Regions from separate parts of the Streptomyces sp. NPDC023723 genome, predicted to be linked through region 3. Evidence: riboswitches for the same ligand, from Rfam matches in the RefSeq annotation. Region 3 holds a riboswitch; each other region holds the start of a gene.
The links. Region 3 has a riboswitch for cobalamin ahead of metE (5-methyltetrahydropteroyltriglutamate--homocysteine S-methyltransferase). Riboswitches for the same ligand answer to the same signal wherever they lie in the genome.
Positions count from the first base shown of each region.

Region 1 (4,182 bases), on a different contig from region 3:
GTGCACGACGTGCACCCGGTCGGGCCGTACGCCGAGATGGTCGACGATCTCCTGCCGGGAGGAGCCGGAGACGGTGAGCACGGACGGCAGCCGGCGGGCGACGCGCTTCTGCATGCGGGTGAACGCGTACCAGCGGCGCACCGAGTACCGGCGCCGCCGGCTGCCCGCCGCGTCGAGTTCGAGCCGCCGGTCCACGGTGATGGGGTGGTGGACGGTGGTGACGAGCGGGGCGCCGACGTCGCCCAACAGCCCGTAGCCGAGCGTCTGGTTGTCGTGCACGACGTCGAAGTCGCCGCGCCGGGCGCGCAGATGGCGGCGGGCGCGCAGCGAGAACGTCAGCGGTTCCGGGAAGCCGCCGGTCCACATCGTGCCGACTTCCAGGGCGTCGATCCAGTCCCGGTACTCGTCGCGCCCCGGGGTGCGGAACGGGTCGGGCTGGCGGTAGAGGTCGAGGCTGGGCAACTCGGTGAGGGAGAGCCCCGGCAGGCCCGCGTCGAGCACCGGGTACGGCTGGGCGCCGATGACCTCGACGCTGTGGCCGAGCCGGGCCAGTTCGCGGGAGAGGTGGCGGACGTAGACGCCCTGGCCGCCGCAGAACGGGTTGCCCTTGTAGGTGAGGAGCGCGATGCGCAGCGGTCGCTCGTCCTGACGGGGCTCCGTCCGACTGCCCTCAGCGGTCACTCCGGTCCCCTTCTGCCCGCACGGTCCCGCGAGACTACGCCGGGACGGTAATCTAGAACAAGTTTCAGACTTGATCGTTCAGAGGCTCCGAATCTACCCGCAAGTAAGAATGCTGCGACCAGTGGATCAGGTGATTCACGCCACGGAGGCCGAGGTGAGCGAGGTGAGCAAGGTGGCCACCGCGACCGGCGGGCACAGGCCGGCCGCGCCCGCCCGCACCGAACGGCAGGAGGAGCGCCGCCGCCGCATCCTGACCGCGAGCGCCCAACTGGCCGGGCGGGGCGGGTTCGACGCGGTGCAGATGCGCGAGGTCGCCGAGGTCTCGCGGGTGGCGCTGGGCACGCTGTACCGGTACTTCCCCTCCAAGGTGCATCTGCTGGTCGCCACCATGCAGGACCAGTTGGAGCATCTGCACGGCACGCTGTGCGGGCGGCCGCCGGCCGGGGCGACGGCCGGCGAGCGGGTGACCCGGACCCTGATGCGGGCCTTCCGCGCGCTGCAACGCGATCCGCAGCTGGCCGACGCGATGGTCCGGGCGCTGATCTTCGCCGACCGGAGCGTGTCGGCCGAGGTCGACCGGGTCTCCCGGCAGACCACGGCGATCATCCTGGCCGCGATGGGGACCGCGGAGCCGACGCCCCGCCAGCTCGCGGCGGTCCGGGTCATCGAGCACACCTGGCACTCGGCCCTGATCACCTGGCTGTCCGGCCGGGCGACCATCGCCCAGGTGCGGGCCGACATCGAGACGGCGTGCCGGCTGATCGACCTGACACCCGTTCCTGACGCCCGTCACACATCCGGGTAAAGTAGCCAGGTCGTATCACGCCCGTACGGGGAAAGCCGGTGCGATTCCGGCGCTGACCCGCAACCGTGAACTCTCCAAGCCAGAGAGTGCAGCCGGATCGCCCGGACGGGACCGTGACCGGCTCACGTGCCCGGCACCCGCCGAGGCGCGGGCACCGTCGAGGCATACGGGGCCGAGCCGCCCGGGGGTGCCCCGTGCCGCCCGTCCCCGCACAGGGAAAGGCACCCGCCGCTCATGAACGTCCGTCGCCGCAGCGCCGTGGCGCTGGCCGCCATAGCCGTGGTCGGCGCCGCCGCCGTTCCCGCGGTGGCCGCCGGCCCCTCCCCCGCCCTCCCGCAGGGGCTGTTCGGCACCGCCGACCCGACCTACGACGGGGTCTGGCGGCAGTCCCTCGCGCTGCTCGCGCAGGACACCCAGGACCTCACCCCGGCGCCGTCGGCCGTGGCCTGGCTCACCGGGCAGCAGTGCGCGGACGGCGCCTTCGCGCCCTACCGTGCCGATCCGGCCGCCGACTGCACCGCCAAGACCCCGGTCGACACCAACAACACGGCCGCCGCCGTCCAGGCGCTCGCCGCGCTCGGCGGCCACGGCGACGCCGTGGACTCCGCCGTGACCTGGCTGAAGTCCGTGCAGAACAAGGACGGCGGCTGGGGCTACTCCCCCGGTGGCGCCAGCGACGCCAACTCGACCTCCGTCGTCATCGGCGCGCTCACCGCCACCGGCGGCGATCCCGCCGAGGTCGTCAAGAACGGCCGGTCGCCCTACGACGCGCTGCTCACCTTCGCCCTCCCCTGCGCCAAGGACGGCGGCGCCTTCGCCTTCCAGCCGGACCAGGACGGCAAGCTCACCGCCAACGCGGACGCCACCGCCGCCGGAGTGCTCGGCGCGCTCGGCAAGGGCCTGACCGCCGAGGCCGGCCAGGCGGCGGGCGCCGCCGAGTGCGCCGCCGCCGACAGCCCGGCACAGGCCGCCGCCAACGGAGCCGCCTACCTCGCGGGCGCCGTCGCGAAGGACGGGCACCTGACGTCCGCGCTGGCCGGGTCCGAGGACCAGCCGGACTACGGCAACACCGCCGACGCCGTGCTCGCGCTGGCCGCGCAGGGCGGCGCCGAGCGGGCGGCGAAGCCACTGGCCTGGCTGGAACGGCACGCCGGGGACTGGGCGAAGCAGAGCGGTCCGGCCGGCTACGCCCAGCTGATCCTGGCCGCGCGCGCGGCGGGCGCCGACCCGGCCGACTTCGGCGGCACCGACCTGGTCACGGCGCTGAACGCGACCGGGCCGAGCCCCGAGAAGCAGGACACCGAGGCGGACGAGAAGCCGGCAGCGGAGAGCGACTCCCCCTTCGGCACCTGGTGGTACGTCGGCGTCTTCGCGGTCGTCGGCGTCGGCATCGGCTTCCTGATCAGCAACCGGAAGCGGCAGCCGTGATCCGCCGGGCCGCCCTGCCGGCCCTGGCCGCGCTGCTGCTCGCCGTCGGCGCGGGGCCGGCACAGGCCGCCGGGTACCGGTACTGGTCGTTCTGGGACCGTGCCGGCGGCCATTGGACGTACGCCACCCAGGGTCCGTCCACCGCCCGCCCCGACGACGGCGACGTCCAGGGGTTCCGGTTCGCGGTGAGCGAGGACTCGGGGGACGCGACCCGGCCGCGCGGTACGGCGGAGTTCGCGGCGATCTGCGCGCAGACGCCCGCCCGGGAGGGCAGCAAGCGGGTGGCGCTGGTGCTGGACTTCGGTACGGCCGCCGACGCGCCGTCCGGCGAGACCCCGCCCGAGCGCCGCACGGCCTGCGCCCGGGTCGACGACGCGGCGACGACCGCGGACGCCCTGGCCTTGGTCGCGAAGCCGCTGCGCTACGACACCAACGCGCTGCTGTGCGCCATCGCGGGCTACCCGCGGACCGGCTGCGGGGAGGCGGTCGCGGACGGGCAACCGGACGAGCAGCCCGCCGAGGAGCCGGACGGGCAGCCGGCCGCCGATCGCCCCGCGAAGGACAGCGGTCCGTCGGTCGGGCTGATCACCGGCGGCGCCCTGGTGGCGGTGCTCGGCGCGGCGGCGGTGTGGCAGGCGAGGCGGCGCCGCGATGGCGAGTGAGGACGGCGCCACGCATCCCGGCGCCTGGTGGCTGTGGGCGCTCGGCCTCGGCACCGCCGCCACCCGCACCACCAACCCGCTGCTGCTCGGGCTGCTGCTGGCCGTCTCCGGGTACGTGGTGACGGCCCGCCGCCCGCCCGCCCCCTGGGCCCGTTCCTACGGCGCCTTCGTCAGACTCGCCCTGGCCGTGCTGCTCATCCGGCTGCTCTTCACCGTCGCCCTGGGCTCCCCGATCCCCGGCACCCACGTCCTCGGCACGCTCCCCGAGGTCCCGCTGCCCGACTGGGCGCAGGGCATCCGGCTGGGCGGCCGGGTCACCGCCGAGGCACTCGTCTTCGCCCTCTACGACGGTCTGAAACTGGCCACCCTCCTCATCTGCGTGGGCGCCGCCAACGCCCTGGCCAACCCGTCCCGGCTCCTCAAGTCCCTGCCCGGCGCGCTGTACGAGGCGGGCGTCGCCGTGGTCGTCGCGCTCACCTTCGCGCCGAACCTGATCGCGGACGTCCAGCGGCTGCGCGCCGCCCGCCGGCTGCGCGGCCGTCCCGACCGGGGCGTACGGGGTCTGCTGCACGTCGGCCTGCCGGTGCTGGAAGGCGCCCTGGAGCG
Region 1 is NZ_JBFAAP010000097.1:9,559-13,740, forward strand. Features, by position in the region: gene AB0G32_RS39530 (glycosyltransferase family 4 protein) at 1-681, opposite strand, end outside; gene AB0G32_RS39535 (TetR family transcriptional regulator) at 854-1,486, shown strand; cobalamin riboswitch at 1,477-1,606, shown strand; gene AB0G32_RS39540 (prenyltransferase/squalene oxidase repeat-containing protein) at 1,721-2,914, shown strand; gene AB0G32_RS39545 (SCO2322 family protein) at 2,911-3,576, shown strand; partial or broken gene AB0G32_RS39550 (energy-coupling factor transporter transmembrane component T) at 3,566-4,182, shown strand, end outside.
Region 1: another riboswitch for cobalamin. It lies ahead of AB0G32_RS39540 (prenyltransferase/squalene oxidase repeat-containing protein); the one in region 3 lies ahead of metE (5-methyltetrahydropteroyltriglutamate--homocysteine S-methyltransferase).

Region 2 (4,182 bases), on a different contig from region 3:
GGGCCGGCCCTCGGCGGCCCGGCGCGTCAGCGCGTCCGCGAGCCCCCGCTCCCGCAGCCAGGCAAGGGCCCGGACCGTCCCCCGGGTCCCCGGCACCACGGCCAGATCCGCGTCGGCCAGTTCCTCCGGCCGGTCCACGAACCGCACCACGACCCCCGGTTCGGCGGCGAGCGCGTCCACGTCCGTGAAGTTGGACATCAGCGGGACCGCGCAGACGGCGACCCGCAGCACGTCCGCGCCGACGGGGGCGGTGACCCGGGACTCCCGGACGGCGCCGCGCAGCGACACCGCCATCCCGTCCTCCTCGTCGATGCCGAGCCCGTGCCGGTACGGCAGCACGCCGTACGTCCGCCGCCCGGTGAGCCCGTGGAGCATGTCCAGGCCCGGTTTCAGCAACGACACGTCGCCCCGGAACTTGTTCACCAGGAACCCGGCGACCAGCGCCTGGTCCTCGGGCGCGAGCAGCGCGACCGTGCCGAAGAAGGAGGCGAAGACACCGCCCCGGTCGATGTCCCCGACGACCAGGACGGGCAGCCCGGCGCCGCGCGCGATCCCCATGTTCACGATGTCGGTCCGGCGCAGGTTGATCTCCGCCGGACTGCCCGCCCCTTCACAGATCACCGCGTCATACGTGCCCCGCAGTTCGGCCAGGCACTCCAGCACGGTGCCGAGCAACCGCCGCTGCCGTCCGCCGTGGTAGCCGCGGGCGCTCATCTCACCGACCGGCTTGCCGAGCAGCACGACCTGGCTGCTCTGCTCGCCGCCGGGCTTGAGCAGCACGGGGTTCATCAGCGCGGTCGGCTCCACCCGGCACGCCTGCGCCTGCATGGCCTGCGCCCGTCCGATCTCCGCGCCCTCCCGGGTCACGAACGAGTTGAGCGACATGTTCTGCGCCTTGAACGGAGCCACCTTCACGCCCTGCCGCACCAGCCACCGGCAGATCCCGGCGGTCACGACGCTCTTGCCGGCGTCGGAGGTGGTACCGGCGACGAGCAGACCGCCGTTCACGCGTCACGTCCTTTCAGCAGCCGGGCCCCCGCGATCTGGGCGCCTGCGATCCGGGCGCCCGCGCACACGCCGAGCGCGAGCCAGCTCACGCGCCGGGACAGCCGTACCGCCCGGTCGATGTCGGCGACGCGCACGGTCCGCCCGTGCGCCCCGTTGAGGACGGGCCGGTGCTCGACCCGGCCGCCGTACGCCAGGGTCCCGCCCAGCCGTACCCCGAGGGCGCCCGCGAAGGACGCCTCCACCGGCCCGGCGTTGGGGCTCGGATGCCGGCCGGCGTCGGTCCGCCAGGCCCGTACGGCACCCCGGGGATCGCCGCCGGCCGCGGCGGCCAGTACGGCGGTCAGCCGGGCGCCCGGCCCTCCGGCCACGTCGTCCAGCCGGGCCGAGGCCCAGCCGTAGCGCCGGTGGCGGGGCGACTTGTGGCCGACCATGGCGTCGAGGGTGTTGACGGCCCGGAAGCCGAGCAGCCCCGGCACCCCGGCCGCGGCCCCCCACACCAGCGCGCCCACCACCGCGTCGGAGGTGTTCTCGGCGACGGACTCCACCACGGCCCGGGCGATCCCGTCGGCGTCCAGTGCCTGCGGGTCCCGCCCGCACAGGTGCGGCAGCCGCTCCCGGGCGCCCTCGACGTCCCCGGCCGTCAGCGCCCGTCCGATCGCGGACGCCTCCCGGGCCAGCGAGGTCCCGCCGACCACGGCCCAGGTGGCGGCGGCGGTCAGGGTGATGGAGGCGGCGGGCCAGGGGCGTACGGCCCGGGCGGCCACGGCGCCCAGGGCGACGGCGCCACCGGCGCACACGGCGGTGTGCAGGGCGCCCACACCCCGGTGGTCCCGCCACAGCAGTTGTTCGACGGCACCGGCCGCGCGGCCGAACACGGCGACCGGATGCCCGCGGCGGGGATCGCCGAGGAGCAGGTCACCGAGGAGGCCGGCGGTGGCGCCGTACGCGAAGACGCGTCCGGCACGCACGGGACGTCAGCCGGTCACGCGATCGGAGACGGGGGAACCGGACCTGCGGTCTGAACGGCGGCCGAGCATCGCGTTATGTCCTCACTAGGGTGTCCACGCCCTGGTTCGACGAGACCGGCGGTGAGAGTTCCTGACTCCCGGGGAGCACTCCCCGGTCACAGTGGCGGGACCGCGCCGGATTCGCACCGGGCTTCCTCTCCTGCCGCCGTACATGGCCCCGGAAGTCCACCACGTGCCGAGAACACCCGTCAACTTGCCGTTGACCTGCGACGGAGGAGCGCGGGCGGCCGTACGGCGGCCCGCGCGGGCCGAAAGAGCCCGGTGCGGGTCCGGATTGCCCTCCCTGGACCCGGACATGACCAGGGGAGGCGGGTGCGCCACCCCGGGGGCCGGGGTGGCCGACGACACATCCGGCGGCGCCTCAGGCCACGATCAGATAGATCCCGTACGCCACCGCCGCCGCGCACGCCGCGAAGCAGACGTACGCGCCGGTGACCGCGAGGCCCGCCGAGCCGCCCTGCGCGGCGGCCCGCTCCTGGCGGGTCAGGCCGGCGATGCCGAGGGTGAACAGGGTCACCAGGGCGACGGTGGCCCCGAGGCCGACGCCGAAGACGGAGCCGAGGGCTGCCCAGTCGATGTCCATACTGCTTCTCTTCCTTCCGGCCCGGCCGGGACTCAGACGGGGGTGGCGGCCGAACGGGCCGGGGCGTCGGGGAGTTCGGAGGGCTGGGCCGGGATGGCGGCCGCGAGGCTCTCGACCGGGGGGAGACCGCCGGGGGCGTCGGGGGCGTCGGCCGGGGGGCCGACCGGCGGCGGGGCCACCGCGGCCACCGCCGCGGTCACCACGCCGGCCGGTTCCGCGCCGTCCGGGACGGCGACGTTGGTGTGGTCGACGACCTCGCGCCGGGAGATCCGCCAGATCGCGAAGCTCGCGGCGACCAGCAGCACCGCGACCAGCGCCGTGCCCCAGTCGCCCAGCGAGCAGACCCACTCGGCGAGCGCGGCGACCAGGGCCGCGGCCGGCAGCGTCAGCACCCAGGCGACGACCATCCGGGTCGCCGTGGACCAGCGCACCACCCCGCCCTTGCGGCCGAGGCCGGCCCCCATCACCGAACCGGAGACCGAGTGCGTGGTGGAGAGGGAGAAGCCGAGGTGGGAGGAGGCCAGGATGACCGTCGCGGCGCTGGTCTGGGCGGCGAAGCCCTGCTGCGGCTGGAGGTCGGTCAGGCCCTTGCCCATGGTCTGGATGATCCGCCAGCCGCCGAGGTAGGTGCCCATCGCGATGGCGAGGCCCGCGCACAGGATGACCCAGACCGGCGGGTCGGAGTCGGGGGCGAGGGCGCCGCCGGCCACCAGGGCGAGGGTGATGATGCCCATCGTCTTCTGGGCGTCGTTGGTGCCGTGCGCCAGCGAGACCAGACCGGCCGAGGCGATCTGCCCGGCCCGGTAGCCCTTCTCGGCCGCCCGGCCGTCGGCCCCCCGGCCCAGCCGGTACGACAGCCGGGTGGCGACCAGGGCCGCGACGCCCGCCACCGCCGGGGCGGCGACCGCCGGGAGCAGCACCTTGGTGACGAGGACGTCGCCGTGCACCGCGCCGACGCCCGCCGAGGCGATCGCGGCGCCGATCAGACCGCCCATGAGGGCGTGCGAGGAACTGGACGGCAGCCCGACCAGCCAGGTCAGCAGGTTCCAGAGGATCGCGCCGACCAGGGCGGCGAAGATGACCTCGGGACGGATGCCGGTCTCGTCGACGAGACCCTTGGAGATCGTGTTGGCGACCTCCACGGAGAGGAATGCGCCCACGAGGTTCAGCACGGCGGACATGGCCACCGCGACCTTGGGCTTGAGCGCACCGGTCGAAATGGTCGTTGCCATCGCGTTCGCGGTGTCGTGGAAACCGTTCGTGAAATCAAACGCGAGTGCGGTCACCACCACAATCGCGAGGATCAGCGAGAAGCTTTCCATTTACCCAGGCAATCGTTCGAGGTCATTGGCTGGTTGAACGTAGGCAACCAGGGTGAACGGAAGATGAACTGAGGGGGGCTTCATGGTGTCCGGAATCGGAGCCACCGCCCCCCCTCGGTCTCGACTCCCCGGGCGGAGGATCACTGCCCGCCCGGTGCGCCGGTCCGCCCCCGCCTGGCAGGATCGCCGGGGCGGGAACCACCGGGTGAAGGAGGCGGCATCGTGTCCGAGTCGCGGGGCG
Region 2 is NZ_JBFAAP010000054.1:29,721-33,902, forward strand. Features, by position in the region: gene AB0G32_RS33695 (cobyric acid synthase) at 1-1,008, opposite strand, end outside; gene AB0G32_RS33700 (cobalamin biosynthesis protein) at 1,005-1,976, opposite strand; cobalamin riboswitch at 2,080-2,222, opposite strand; gene AB0G32_RS33705 (hypothetical protein) at 2,398-2,619, opposite strand; gene AB0G32_RS33710 (inorganic phosphate transporter) at 2,652-3,941, opposite strand; gene AB0G32_RS33715 (class II aldolase/adducin family protein) at 4,164-4,182, shown strand, end outside.
Region 2: another riboswitch for cobalamin. It lies ahead of AB0G32_RS33700 (cobalamin biosynthesis protein); the one in region 3 lies ahead of metE (5-methyltetrahydropteroyltriglutamate--homocysteine S-methyltransferase).

Region 3 (4,182 bases):
CCCCGTCTGCTCAGCGGTTCTTCGGCTGCGCTCGCGTCGTTCTCACGCTTCATCTGCGTCACCTCGGTCGTCCCTGTTCGGTTGCGATGAGTCGCTTGTGTTCCATGAGATGTGTCGACGGGCTGCGGCCTGCCCTTTCATGTCGACGCGGTCAGAAAGCTACGGCGCCGTCATCTCCGTGACAATACCGGCGACTCAATTTTCTGAACGCAGCCAAATGGTGGTGAAGCAGGCTTCGTTGGGGGAAGGTTCCGGTCTGTGCGGTCGCCCTGGCGGATGCGGAGCGCGCTTGTCTGCGGCTTCTGTCCTTTCGTGCGAGGAGAAGATCTCACGGGCGGCGAGGCCGGCAGGCTGAACGCCTCGACAGGCGGGATGTCTGCATGTACATCTTTTGAACTTGCTTTGCAGCAGAAGTCGACGAGCGGCAATTGGTCGCGGTTTCTCCCTTGCCTGTGAGGACACGGGCAGGGAAGGCACTCGGAATCTGCTGATGACCCGACCTCGCTGATCGGCCCACCTGTCGGCAAGTCCCGCCTGCCGCCCGGCAGGCGGGACTCGTCAAGGATCACTCACCGGAGGCAGGTTCACGCTCCAGATCTCTCCGTGTCGGATGCATGTGAAAGTCGAACGCAGATTTCCCAGGGAGGCCAGCGGACGTCCGCACATCGCGGGGGGGCGTCCCGGATCCCATGGCCGGACTTCATGCTCTGCGTCGGCCACCCGGGCGAGCAAGGTCAGCGACGCGGATTATGGGGAGGGCGCTGCAAACAATGCATACGGCTGAAGGAGAGGTGTGCGAGTTGGCGGCAGGGACGGCTGGGTAACCGCGCCGGTTTCATGGCAGGTCAAAGGGGCATTTCCCCTCCCGCTGCTGGGCCGCGAGTCGCGTGGGATCTCTGTGTACGTATCGGTGTCACGTGGTTGTACGGTTCGGCGTACGCTCCCGGCCCGGTCCGGACATGCGCGGCGGCCCGACGGCGAGGGCAGCGGTGGGAGCGGAGCGTGGCCTGGGCCCGTGTGTCCGGGAGCGGGACGCCCGGGTGCGCACTGCTGGGTCAACTGGGCCAGGGCCTGTCCGGCCTGGGCGGGATTAAGGTCAGGGCCTGGCGGCTGATGTCCGCCCACCGGCTGTGGCGGGCGACCGGTCCGGGCCCCCCGGGTCGAGCCGGTACCAGCGGGCCCGGGTCGCCGGCCTCGCCGTGCGGAACGCGGGCCCAAGGGCTCGCGGCACCACAGCGGCGAGGGTCCCTCACCGCTGCCCCCGCCGGACGCCCCGGCCCGCCTCCCGGATGATGGACGGCGCTCTTCCTTTCGCGGCGCCACCCCGTAGGGTGACCTCAGCAGCTGGTTCGCCCCGTCCGCCAGGCGGGATGCGTCGTAAGAGGGAACCCGGTGGGAATCCGGGACTGCCCCGCAGCGGTGAGCGGGAACGACCGCCGTCATACGCACTGGGTTCGAGATACCGGGCCTGGGAAGCGACGGCCAGTAGGTGTCCTCCGTCACGGAGGGCGTGCTCGCAAGTCCGAAGACCTGCCAACTGCCCGCGTGCGGACCGATCCGTACGTGGACATCCCGGTGGCCTCGAGGGCGGGTCGGCGTACACACCAGATGGAACGACCGTGCTTTTGCCGCACAGGGGTCGTTGCCGTCCGGTCCGTCGTTCCCTTCGCGCTCTCGTCCCGGCTCCGGGATCTCAGGGATTCATCTCGCGAAGGAGATCTCCGTGACAGCGAAGTCCGCGACCGCGGCAGCACGGGCCACCGTGTACGGCTACCCCCGCCAGGGTCGGAACCGGGAACTGAAGAAGGCCGTCGAGGGCTACTGGAAGGGCCGCGTCACCGCCGACGCCCTCCGGGCCACCGCCGCGGAGCTGCGCCGCGGCAACTGGCGGCAGCTCGTCGACGCCGGCATCCACGAGGTGCCCACCTGCGACTTCTCGTACTACGACCACGTCCTGGACACCACCGTCATGGTGGGCGCGATCCCCAAGCGGCACCGTGCCGCCGTCGCATCCGACCCCCTCGACGGATACTTCGCCATGGCACGCGGCACCCAGGAGGTGGCACCGCTGGAGATGACCAAGTGGTTCGACACCAACTACCACTACCTGGTTCCCGAACTGGGCCCCGACACCGTCTTCACGGCTGACTCCACCAAGCAGGTGGCCGAGCTGAAGGAAGCCCTCGCCCAGGGCCTCACCGCCCGGCCCGTGCTGGTCGGACCCGTGACGTACCTGCTGCTGGCCAAGCCCGCACCGGACGCACCGGCCGGCTTCGAGCCGCTGACCCTGCTGGACCGGCTGCTGCCCGTGTACGCCGAGGTGCTCGCCGACCTGCGGACGGCCGGTGCCGAGTGGGTGCAGCTCGACGAGCCCGCCCTCGTGCAGGACCGTACCCCGGCCGAGTTGAACGCCGCCGAGCGCGCCTACCGCGATCTCGGTGGCCTCACGGACCGGCCGAAGCTGCTCGTCGCCTCCTACTTCGACCGGCTCGGGGACGCACTGTCGGTGCTGACCCAGGCCCCGGTCGAGGGACTCGCGCTGGACTTCACCGACGCTGCCGCCGCCACCCTGGACGCCCTGGCCGCCGTCGGCGGACTGCCCGGCAAACGGCTGGTCGCCGGTGTCGTCAACGGCCGCAACATCTGGATCAACGACCTGCAGAAGTCGCTGTCCACCCTCGGCACCCTGCTCGGGCTCGCCGACCGGGTCGACGTCGCCGCCTCCTGCTCCCTGCTCCACGTCCCCCTGGACACGGCGGCCGAGCGGGACATCAATCCGCAGGTCCTGCGCTGGCTGGCCTTCGCCAAGCAGAAGACCGCCGAGATCGCCGTCCTCGCCAAGGGTCTCGCCCTGGGCACCGACGCCATCGCCGGGGAACTCGCCGCCAACCGCGCCGACCTCGCCTCCCGCGCCGGCTCGCCGATCACCCGCGACCCGGCCGTACGGGCCCGCGCCGAGGCCGTGACGGGCGCCGACGCCCGCCGCTCCCAGCCGTACGCCGAACGCGCCGCCGCCCAGCGCGCCCACCTCAAACTGCCGCTGCTGCCGACCACGACCATCGGCTCCTTCCCGCAGACCGGCGAACTCCGTACGGCCCGGGCCGACCTGCGCGCCGGCCGTATCGACACCGCAGGCTACGAGGAGCGCATCAAGGATCCAGGAGGTCGTCTCCTTCCAGGAGACGACCGGCATCGACGTCCTCGTGCACGGCGAACCCGAACGCAACGACATGGTCCAGTACTTCGCCGAGCAGCTCACCGGCTACCTCGCCACCCAGCACGGCTGGGTCCAGTCCTACGGCACCCGCTACGTCCGCCCGCCGATCCTGGCCGGCGACATCTCCCGCCCCGAGCCGATGACGGTTCGCTGGACGTCGTACGCCCAGTCGCTGAGCGACCGACCAGTCAAGGGCATGCTCACCGGTCCGGTCACCATGCTCGCCTGGTCCTTCGTCCGCGACGACCAGCCGCTTGGCGACACCGCCCGCCAGGTCGCCCTCGCCCTGCGCGACGAGGTGACCGACCTGGAGGCGGCCGGCACCTCGGTCATCCAGGTCGACGAGCCCGCGTTGCGCGAGACGCTGCCGCTGCGGGCCGCCGACCGCGCGGCGTACCTGGCGTGGGCGACCGAGGCGTTCCGGCTCAGCACGAGCGGGGTGCGTCCGGACACGCAGATCCACACCCACATGTGCTACGCCGAGTTCGGCGACATCGTCCGGGCCATCGACGACCTCGACGCCGACGTGATCAGTCTGGAGGCCGCCCGCTCGCACATGCAGGTGGCCCGGGAACTGGCCGCCCACGGCTATCCGCGCGAGGCCGGGCCCGGTGTCTACGACATCCACTCCCCGCGCGTGCCGAGCGTCGACGAGGCCGCGGACCTGCTGCGCACCGGCTTGCAGGCCATCCCGGCCGAACGGCTCTGGGTCAACCCCGACTGCGGCCTGAAGACCCGCGCCTGGCCCGAGACCCGCGCCTCCCTGGAGAACCTGGTCGCCGCCGCCCGCATCGTCCGCGGTGAGGTGCCCGCCCCCTGACCGGCGAAGGCGGTGGGCCGGGACGCCACAAGCGTCCCGGCCCTTCCAGAGCACCACCACGACCGAGGCCGAAGGCGGCCCGATGCAGCCGAGAGTCTGCTGTCTGCGCATGCCGCGCGACACGCGAAGGGCCGGCACCCGTCCG
Region 3 is NZ_JBFAAP010000009.1:28,263-32,444, reverse strand. Features, by position in the region: gene AB0G32_RS12905 (neutral/alkaline non-lysosomal ceramidase N-terminal domain-containing protein) at 1-53, opposite strand, end outside; cobalamin riboswitch at 1,329-1,553, shown strand; partial or broken gene metE (5-methyltetrahydropteroyltriglutamate--homocysteine S-methyltransferase) at 1,724-4,037, shown strand.

Region 4 (4,182 bases), on a different contig from region 3:
AGCAGATCCGTGCGGGCCAGCATCCCGGCGGCCGGCCCGGTGTGCACGCCGTCCGGGGTGAGCAGCGCCGCGTCGTCGGCCCAGCGCAGCGCCAGGTCGACGTCGTGGGTGGCCATGACCACGGTGGTGCCGTCGGCGCGCAGCGCGTCGAGGGTGGTCAGCAGGCGTTCCTGGCCGTCCGGGTCGAGCCCGGCGGTCGGTTCGTCGAGGATCAGCACCCTCGGCCGCATCGCGACCGCCCCCGCGATCGCGGCCCGCTTGCGCTGCCCGTACGACAGCAGGTGGGTGGGCCGGTCGGCGAGCGCCGTGATGTCCAGCGCGGCCAGCGCCTCGGCGACCCGGGCGCGGACCTCGGCGTCCGGCAGACCGAGGTTGAGCGGCCCGAACGACACGTCCTGCCCGACGGACGCGGCGAAGAGCTGGTCGTCCGGGTCCTGCACCACCGCCTGCACGGTGGTCCGCAGCCGGGTCAGCCCCTTCCGGTCGTACGTCACCGGCTCGCCGCGGACCGTCAGCTCCCCTCTCCGCGGCCGCAGTCCGCCGCTCAGCAGCCGCATCAGCGTGGTCTTGCCGCTGCCGTTGCGGCCCAGCAGCGCCAGGGCCCGTGACTCGGGCACGTCGAAGTCCAGCCCGTCGAGCACGGCGGGACCGTCCTCGTAGCCGAAGGACGCGCCGCGCAGGGCGAGGAGTGCCGGCTCGCTCATGTCAGCGGACCTCTCAGGACGAAGGTGAGCGCGGTCAGCGCGGTGAGCAGGGCGAGGCTCGCCGCCGTGAAGCGGCCGGAGACCCGGGCCGGCGGGACCAGGACCCGCAGCGTGCCGTCGTAGCCGCGGCCGGCCAGTCCGGTCTGCAGCCGCGCCGCCCGGTCGAAGGCCCGCACGAACGCGGTGGCGCCGAGCCCGCCCAGCGAACGCCAGGCCGCGGCCCGCGTGCTGTGCCCGAGCCGCGCGGCCTGCGAGGCGCGGACCCGGCGCACCGAGTCCAGGAGCAGGAAACTCATCCGGTACGTCACCAGTGCCACGTCCACCACCGGGGCCGGCACCCCGGCCCGCACCAGCCGGGGCAGCAGGTCGGACATCGGGGTGGTGAAGGCGAACAGCAGCACCCCGAGGGAGCCGGCCGAGGTGCGCAGCAGCAGCTCACCGGCGCGCACCGGGCCGTCCGCGGCCAGGCCCAGGAAGGGGCCCGGCCCGCCGGCCCGCACCAGCAGCGGCAGCGCGCCCGTCACACAGAACCCGAGCGGCACCCGGTACGCCCGCCACAGCCGCCGGGCCGGCACCCCGGCCGGGCCGAGCAGCACGGTCAGCGCCGTCACCAGCACCAGGGCCGCGCCCGGCCAGGGCGGCAGCGAGATCGCCAGCACCGTGAGGCCCAGGGCGAGCACCGCCTTGTCCACCGGATGCCGGCGGCGCCAGCGGCTGCTGTGCGCCGCCGCGTCGATCGGCAGCACTCAGGCGTCCTCGTGCAGCTGCTCGGCCCACTCGGTCCGCTCGGCCCGCTCATGCTGTTCGCGGGTGCCCTGCCGCCGGCCCCGGCGCAGCCCGAAGTAGTACGCCAGCACGCCCGCGCCGAGCGCCGCCTGCACGGCGAACAGCGCCGACTCGATCTCCCCGGACGGGGGTTCGTACAGGGGCGAGAACCACGGTTTGTAGTCCGGTTCGATGTCGGTGATCGCGGTCTCCGCCTCGGCGTCGGACCCGGCGAACGGCTCCGCCTTGTGGTCGCCGAGCCCGAACACCAGGGGCAGCACGGCCAGCGCGGCCACCGCGAGCAGCAGCAGGAGGTTGATCCGTGTGTTCCGCTTCACCGGGCCACCGCCGTCCGCTCGTCGCTCGTCGCCCTGGCCGTCAGCAGCACGCCGAGCCGGGTGAGATCCCCCGCGCTGGACTGCACCAGCAGCCGCATCACCAGCACCGTCAGCAGCCCCTCGCTCACCGCGAGCGGGATCTGCGTGACCGCGAAGATGGACCCGAACTTGCCGAGCGCGCCCCAGAACCCGCTGCTCGGGTCGGGGAAGGCCAGCGCGAGCTGCACACTGGTGACGCAGTACGTGACCAGGTCGGCGACGAACGCGCCGCAGAACACCGTGGCCATCAGCGGCACGTCGAGGCGGCGCAGCAGCCGGTAGACGGCGTACCCGGCCCAGGGGCCGGCGATCGCCATGGAGAAGACGTTGGCGCCGAGCGTGGTCAGCCCGCCGTGCGCCAGCAGCAGCGCCTGGAACAGCAGGGTGATCGTGCCGAGCACCGCCATGATCGGCGGGCGGAACAGGATCGCGCCGAGCCCGGTGCCGGTGGGATGGGAGCAACTCCCGGTCACCGACGGCAGTTTCAGGGCGGACAGGACGAAGGTGAAGGCCCCGGCGGCACCGAGGAGCAGGGTGCTCTCCGGATGCTCGCGGACCTCACGGGTGAGGGAACGTACTCCGTGGACGACGAACGGCGCGGACGCGACACCCCAGGCGATCGCGTGCGCCGGAGGCAGGAAACCCTCGGCTATGTGCATGACTCGGCAGACCCTCTCCAGCACCTCGTGGATGGACGACGCGCCTTGGCCGGTCTCCTGGCTGACGGGTACCACCGCCCGAACTCCGCCTTCCCGGGTCCGTGAGGACCCAGTGGCTGCCCCCTCGCAAGGGGCTGGAGCCGGACTTCCCGATCACAGTGGCGAGGGCCGCACCGGTGTCGCACCGATTTCCCGTTCACCAAGGCGTGGTGACACTAGTGCTCGGGACCGGGTGGTGACAACCACGCCTCGGGGCCGGTGGATCTTCAGGGGCGGCGGGTGACCAGGTCCCGCACCCGCTCGCTCAGCGCCGTCACGGCGGCCGTCAGGAAGACGAACGTGTACAGGATCTGCACGACCGTCACCACTCGCGCGGTCTGTCCGCGCGGCGTGATGTCCCCGTAGCCGACGGTGGCGAGAGTGACCACGGTGAAGTACAGGGCGTCCACCCGGGTGCGCAGCCCGTGGAACTCCCCGGGCTGCTTGGCGAGGATGTAGTACGCGGCGGCGAAGGTGTGCACGGACAGCAGGATCAGCAGCGTGATGGCCAGCCCCGGGCGGGTCTCCGGGCGGCCGGTGAGGACGTGGTGCACCTGGCGCAGCAGCAGGACGGCGACGCCGGCCAGCAGCAGGGCGAACAGCAGCCAGCTCAGACCGGGGCGGTGCGGTCCCAGCGCGTCGAGCGGGAGCAGGAAGTAGGCCGCCACCACCGTGACCACCGTGCCGCCGGTCCACAGCAGCCAGGACCGGGCGGTGCTCCACACCGCTCGGGGCCCGTGTGCGCTGCCCGGCGTGGTCATGGGGTCCTCCGGCGTGTTCCGCCCGTGCCTGCCGTCGCCAGTCAACGCGAGGGTGTCCGGGGCCGCATGTTCTGTGCCGTAAACCCGCTCCGACGTCCTTCACCCGTTCGGCGTATCCCGCGTGGTCGCCGGTGGCGGTCCGGCACAGGCTCGGAGGAACCGTGAGAAGGGATCACCCTCATGACCCAGCACGCCGCACCGAACCCCGGTGCCTCCTCGTCCGCGCGTTCCGCCGCCCGGCACCAAGGCTGGGTGACCGGAGGCGTCGTCTTCGCGGGCGTCCTGATGCTGATCAACGGCGCCCTCGCGGTGCTCCAGGGCATCGCGGCGATCGCCGAGGACGACGTGTACGCCAGCGTCGGCACGTACGTCTACGAGATGAACCTCACCGGCTGGGGCGTCCTGCACGTCGTGCTCGGCGCGCTGGTCCTGGTCACCGGGTTCGGGCTGCTCAGGGACATGGCGTGGGCCCGCTTCGCCGGCATCGCGCTGGCCTCGCTCAGCCTCGTCGCGCAGTTCCTGTTCCTGCCGTACGCGCCCGTCTGGTCGGTGATCCAGATGGCGATCGACGTCTTCGTGATCTGGGCACTGGCCAGCCGGCAGGACGAGACGAGGCGCGCGGTCTGACCGCACGGGCGGCCATCCGGCCGTACCCGTCCACCCGTCGCGGGCGCCCGCCACCGCCGCACTCAACGGCGCTGGCGGCGCCGCCGTGCCAGCAGGGCGGCGGCCGTGGTCACGGCGGTCAGCCCGGCTGGCTGTGCCGGCCCCCGCCTGGGCCGGCGTCCGCGGCGACCGCCGTGCTCAACGGCGGTGGTGGCGTCGTCGTGCCAGTAGGGCGGCGGCCGTGCCCGCGGCGGTCAGGCCGGCCGCCGTG
Region 4 is NZ_JBFAAP010000019.1:123,202-127,383, forward strand. Features, by position in the region: gene AB0G32_RS21215 (ATP-binding cassette domain-containing protein) at 1-704, opposite strand, end outside; gene cbiQ (cobalt ECF transporter T component CbiQ) at 701-1,450, opposite strand; gene AB0G32_RS21225 (energy-coupling factor ABC transporter substrate-binding protein) at 1,451-1,807, opposite strand; gene AB0G32_RS21230 (energy-coupling factor ABC transporter permease) at 1,804-2,505, opposite strand; cobalamin riboswitch at 2,535-2,724, opposite strand; gene AB0G32_RS21235 (potassium channel family protein) at 2,772-3,305, opposite strand; gene AB0G32_RS21240 (hypothetical protein) at 3,486-3,932, shown strand.
Region 4: another riboswitch for cobalamin. It lies ahead of AB0G32_RS21230 (energy-coupling factor ABC transporter permease); the one in region 3 lies ahead of metE (5-methyltetrahydropteroyltriglutamate--homocysteine S-methyltransferase).